DNA from 2 places in the Shewanella sp. 10N.286.51.B2 genome. Region 1 is predicted to be linked to the other one. Evidence: predicted binding sites of a transcription regulator. Region 1 holds the regulator's gene; the other holds the start of a gene.

Region 1 (3,192 bases):
AAAGTACGAATGCCACGTAAGGTTAGGTAACTATCAAAAGCCGAGCCTGTTAGCCCTAAGGTGTTTGACCACCAGTGTAGTAACTCACCCAGTTCAGGGTCTTTTGCCACCACAGCGCCACCTACAACGTCACTATGACCATTGATGTATTTGGTGGTGGAATGCATGACGATATCAGCGCCTAGCTCTAATGGCTGTTGCAAAATTGGCGATAAAAAGGTGTTATCAACCACAACTAAGGCATCGACTTTATGGCTTTGCTCAGCAATAGCTTTGATATCAACAACACGTAATAATGGGTTTGACGGCGTTTCTAACCACACCATTTTAGGTTTCTGAGCAATCGCATCACTGAGTGCTTGCTCATCTGTTTGATCAATCACCAGTAATTTAAATTGGCCTTTGTTGGCAAGATTTGTGAACAAACGGTAACTACCGCCATAACAATCGTGAGGCACAATCAGTAAATCATCGGGGCCTAATAAACTAGTGACCAAGGTAATCGCAGCCATACCGGTACAAGTAACCACCCCAGTAGCGCCATGTTCAAGTTTGGCAATGGCTTCACCTAACACGCAGCGCGTCGGGTTTCCTGAACGACTATAATCAAACTCTCTAGGGTTTTTATGCCCATCAAAAGAATAGTTTGTTGATAGATAAATCGGCGGGACTACAGCGCCGTATTGGGTATCTGACTCGATACCTTGGCGTACTGCTAGCGTAGCTGCGCGATGTTTGCTCATTGTAAACTCCTAAAGAATACACACTAAAGAGATGTCTAGATGGCTAAATGTACCTAAGCTAAGTCACATCGTCAATACAAATCAGCCGTTTAGACGTCTAAACATAAAGAAATCTATTTCCATTCGTTATAGAATAACCGCAATAATTTGACTGTTATTATTTAGCGGTTAAAATCTGCCACGAATCTATCGTATAAAGGTGAGTTAATGACTGAATGGAATGGCGACTATATCAGCCCATATGCCGAACATGGCAAAAAAAATGAACAAGTTAAAAAAATCACGGTATCCATACCTTTAAAAGTTTTAAAAGTATTGACTGATGAACGTACCCGCCGCCAGGTTAATAACTTACGTCATGCAACCAATAGTGAACTACTGTGTGAAGCATTTTTGCATGCCTACACTGGACAACCACTGCCAAATGACGGTGACTTATCAAAAGAAGGGCCTGATAGCATCCCATCTGAAGCAAAAGCTTTGATGGATGCCATGGGAATTGAGTGGGAAGATCTTGATTAAGTCAAGCTAGCGACTAGCGCTGAAGTACTTGCGCTAAAGTACTTGCGCTAAAGCATAAGCCTGCTCAATTAATCAAACACTGCTCGTCATTTAACGCATCGAGCTCTCAAGCTGAGAGTGAGTTGCAGTATTGCGCCTAAAGAGTCGACAATGGAATTTATCGATCCGCAGACCTTGATGCTTGCATCGGTTATCATTTTTCTAGGCGCATTAACCCAAGGCCTTATCGGTTTTGGGCTTGCGGTTGTTGCCAGTCCACTTCTCTATATCATCGACCCACAATTAGTCCCAGCCCCTGTGATTATGATGGGTTTTTCCATCGCCTTATTGACCTTATTGCGTGAACGTACTCAACTGGAGTTTAATGGGCTGCAATATGCGCTGCTGGGGCGAATACCTGGTGGCTTTATGGGCGCAGGTTTATTACTGTTTGCCCCCCAAGCAGTACTGGGGTTAGCCATTGCCTTTATTGTCGGCGCAGCGGTGTTGCTGAGTATTTTTAAGATCACAGCGCCAGTAAATCGGCTTTCGCTATTTATTGCAGGTGTCTTGTCGGGGGTATTTGGAAATATTGCCGCCATTGGTGGGCCACCATTAGCGATTTTATTAGCCGGTAAAGATGCGCCGCAGTTTAGAGCCGCGCTATCGATCTTTTTTGTTTTCAGCTCAATGATCGCACTGATTATTTTAATGCTTGCAGGCTTAGTGGAAGAAAAGCATCTGTGGTTGTCATTGATGCTATTGCCATCTGTCATACTCGGAAATATTGCCGCAGGAAAGCTAACCAATAAGGTTGATAAAAATAAGACTCGCATCGCCACTATGGTGTTATGTAGCTTAAGTGCATTATTGCTAACCCTTAAGTCGTTAATTGAATTATCAGCAGGCTAGTCGATCATCTTTTTGTGGCAGATATAAATGCAACAATGATGACAGCTAAAAATGATAACGCTTAAAAGTGATAAGAAGTTTGCAGCACAGCGCCAATGGCATCATCACCATAGCTGCCGCTCATATCCAGCTTAAAGGCTTGGCCGATGGCAAAGCCGGTGCCGAAAGAGTAAATATCTACGCTATTATCTTTTAAGTCATGGCGGTAGCCCATGCGTAAAAACAGCCAGTCAGTGGCTTTAACTTCACCGCCCACTCGCCAATACTGCACCGCATCAAACTCGCTAAAACGGCTTTGCTCCACCAGATCAATATCCGTGGTTAAGGTGACTCTGGACCAATCATAAGCAGCTCCCACTGTGACTAACGGCTCAATTTGGTATTCAAATGTCCGTCCTTGAGCTTCAACTGTGGTTATTTTTTTACTGAATAAATTACGAGCAGACAGCCCTAAGGTTAAGCTTTCTGTTGGCTCAATAGCCACCCCAAGATCAAGGTTAAATAAGCTGTCATCATTTCGATATTTATCATCATCAAAATCATCGACATCAAAGTTATTGGCACTGGCACTGTAATGATAGGTATCAATGCGTTGAAACTTAGGTGAAATCCCAACTTTTACAGGCATGTTAACTATAGATAGTGGAAAGCTTAACGCCACCCCAAAATCTGTGACTCCGGCGGCTAATACAATGCCTTGAGAGTCTAAGTCAGTGAGATCTGCAGGAGGGTTGGCGGGATCGAGATTAGTCAGCATATCAATATCACCTTGAGCAATATCAGCAACGCCCATAGCGTCAAGGTGACTTTTGGAAAATAGCGCCATTGGCACGGTTTGAGTTGGCAATACTAATGCTGCGCCAATTGCGGCTGATACCGAGGCGTTAGTGCCGTTGAGGGCATTTAAATTAATAACTAAATCATCACGAAAACCAGCAATATCATCAGTATCATTGCCGTTTATGGCCGTTTCTAAGTCATCAAAACTGTCTTGTAGTGAGTCAAACTTATCAAGCATATTGTCGCTATCATCCAC
Region 2 (3,192 bases), on a different contig from region 1:
CATTTTCGTAAGTTGTGCCATCAGCTTGTAGAATTTTTAAAATAGGAATGTGCAATGAAGCTTTGTCTAAGAAGCTGACACGATGCACTGTTTCATTAGTCAGTGTTGCGTTGCTCATATTGTGCTCTTGTTATTTGTAGCCTTAAAAATAAAGCGTAATTTATTATATGCGAACGAACATTACGTTAACGTAAACTTACTATCAACTAATGTTCATTCCACTTAGTGAATATCCTGTCATATATAATGTATATTTAGCTTTACAACTTATTGAATGTCTTCATTAGGTGCTGGCACTAAACATAATACTGTACGTTGGCCCACAGGTACATTTTCATTAGGAAAAACGATAGCTTCGTATGGATAAATGACCTTAATCTCAGTGTCACCTTCCGTTGCTAATACATGATTTTGCTTGAACCCAGAAAAATTTACCGTTGTCTTATCAAAGGTGAATTTGAAATCATCAAACTGCTTGTTAATGGAACGAGACACTTTATATAAGTGAAGTTTGTCTTTATCAAAAGGAGCTAGTTCAACTTGTTGTTGAGTTATCAACTGCAAAAGCATCTTTTTAGTATTGGCAAATTTTAACATATCATTCTCGCCAAAAGGCATCACTTTACCCAGTTCGACTGTAAATGCATCGGCTTTGAATTGTTCTGATGAATAATAGCTAAAAGTAGTGGTAGGTTCATGATGGAATAAAATGGTGTCAACATCACAACCCGCTAAAAACATAATTTGATCAGCACTAAAGCTACGTCCAGGCCTGTAAGGATAAATCGCAAATTTCTCATGTTTAGACGGCTTTATCGCGGTGTGTAAGTCGTAATGTATTCGTTGTGAGCTATTATTTTGAAGATAAAAATTAGCTACATATTCCTCTAATTTTTTTGCTCTAACTCTTTCTTTATTTGATAAACCTAAACCGGAAGAATGTGCCCCACTGAACAAACGATTCATATTCTCTTCTACAAAGCGTGTTTGGCTGAGTATGGAATCTGGATTGCCAATTATAAACAGGACTCTTTGTTTTGTAACGATTGTTTCTTTTAATAAATTATTTATGAGTTCGTTACAGATTTCAATAGGTGCTGTTTCGTTACCATGTATGGCACAAGATAAAACAATGTCTTTAGTCGACCCTTGAGCTGGATTAAAACAAATAATCCCGTTATCTAAAATCGTAACTGTTGTTTTATTTGACAATTCAAAGCGCTGTTCTGGCACCTTGTTATTAATGTTAGTTAACGTAAATGCTAAAAAATCTTTGTCATCCATTAATTGTTGAAACACGCTGACTCCTTGATGCGGCTTTAAATATTGAATGGTTTCAAACGGTAGTCGGATTCTATCACATTTAGGGGAAGCTAACGTTAAGTAACATTTAACAGAGTGTAAATCTTTGCTTGCATTATTTATTAGAATAAATATACTTTTAGCCATCTAGACTTCTTTACGGGTATCGTATGACTATAGCAACTTTTGGTGCAGGCTGTTTTTGGGGCGTTGAATATTTTTTTAAACAAATAAATGGTGTAGTTGCAGCACAATGCGGTTATATGGGGGGAAATGACAAATTTCAGACCTACGAGCAAGTGAAAGCGGGCGTAACGGGCCATGCAGAAGTGGTACAGGTTGAGTTTGACGAACATATCGTTAGCTATGAAGAGTTGTTGACCGTTTTTTGGCAAAACCACAATCCAACCACTCTAAATATGCAAGGTGGTGATATTGGCAGCCAATATCGAAGCACTATTTTTTTCCACAGCCAAGAACAAAAATTATTAGCAGAGCAATCTAAATTGTTGCTAATTCAAAGTGGTAAATGGGGATTACGACAAATTGTAACTGAAATTGTACCGGTTCAAACCTTTCATCCGGCGGAAGAATACCACCAAAACTATCTAGAAAAGAATGGCTTACCAAGTTGTCATATTAGTTATTAGCATGTAAAAGTCTAATGCGATAAGTCCTTGGTGTCTTTTGTGTACGGTATCGATTGCCTCAATCTATATCTTGGAGCAATCGCTACTTTACCCCACCCTGTAAATTCCCTACAATCCATGCAAATTGCTTAAAGCATGTAATGGAGAAATAAAAAAATGAGTCAAGCTCGTCATATTAACCTGTTAATTTTAGGTTCTGGCCCTGCTGGTTATACTGCTGCAGTTTACGCAGCACGTGCAAATTTGAAGCCTGTCATGATCACTGGGATGCAACAAGGTGGTCAACTGACTACGACTACTGAAGTTGAAAACTGGCCAGGCGATGCTAATGGCTTAACCGGTCCAGCATTAATGGCAAGAATGCAAGAACATGCTGAAAAGTTTGATACTGAAATTATCTTTGATCATATTAATGAAGTTGATTTTAGCCAGCGCCCTTACCGATTAAAAGGAGACAATGGTGAGTTTACTTGTGACGCATTAATCATTGCAACTGGTGCATCTGCCAAATATTTAGGCCTTCCATCTGAAGAAGCATTTATGGGCCGTGGTGTATCAGCCTGTGCTACCTGTGATGGTTTCTTTTATCGTAACCAAAAAGTGGCTGTAGTTGGTGGTGGTAACACTGCTGTTGAAGAAGCGCTTTATTTAAGTAATATTGCTTCTGAGGTGCATTTAATCCACCGTCGTGATTCTTTCCGATCAGAAAAGATCCTGATCAACCGTCTGATGGATAAAGTTGCTAATGGCAATATCATCCTACACTTAGATCAAACTCTTGATGAAGTCGTCGGTGACAACATGGGTGTTACCGGTCTTAAAATGAAAAGCACTAAAGATGAGTCAATTTCAGATTTAGAGGTTGCTGGCGTTTTCATTGCGATTGGTCATAGCCCAAACACCGGTATTTTTGACGGTCAACTTGATATGAACTACGGTTACATTACCGTCAACAGTGGCCTTCAAGGTAACGCAACTCAGACAAGTGTTGAAGGCATTTATGCTTGTGGTGACGTAATGGATCAACATTATCGTCAAGCTATTACTTCAGCAGGATCAGGTTGTATGGCTGCGTTAGATGCCGAGCGTTACTTAGACGCACAAAAGTAGAATCGTCACTTTGTAATCTACTAGTTTACACATAGTGAGCTAGTAGCGACAAGCCATCCATTATTGTGATGGCTTTTTTATTGTTTGTATTTTATCGATGTGAATAACACAGGTGAAGGCTGTTGTTTAT

Evidence for each region. The regulator MetJ, encoded in region 1, represses methionine synthesis genes. The targets are predictions, from matches to a motif close to TAGACGTCTAGACGTCTA.
Region 2: a site for MetJ is predicted at 1,443-1,460, ahead of msrA (peptide-methionine (S)-S-oxide reductase MsrA). Genes of this name have one in related genera too.

What each region holds. Positions count from the first base shown of each region.
Region 1 is NZ_JBFRKH010000054.1:118,532-121,723, forward strand. Features, by position in the region: gene metB (cystathionine gamma-synthase) at 1-743, opposite strand, end outside; gene metJ (met regulon transcriptional regulator MetJ) at 951-1,265, shown strand; gene AB4140_RS14915 (sulfite exporter TauE/SafE family protein) at 1,416-2,156, shown strand; gene AB4140_RS14920 (conjugal transfer protein TraF) at 2,218-3,192, opposite strand, start outside.
Region 2 is NZ_JBFRKH010000104.1:9,426-12,617, forward strand. Features, by position in the region: gene AB4140_RS19425 (thiamine pyrophosphate-dependent dehydrogenase E1 component subunit alpha) at 1-118, opposite strand, end outside; gene astE (succinylglutamate desuccinylase) at 268-1,299, opposite strand; gene msrA (peptide-methionine (S)-S-oxide reductase MsrA) at 1,473-1,952, shown strand; gene trxB (thioredoxin-disulfide reductase) at 2,109-3,062, shown strand.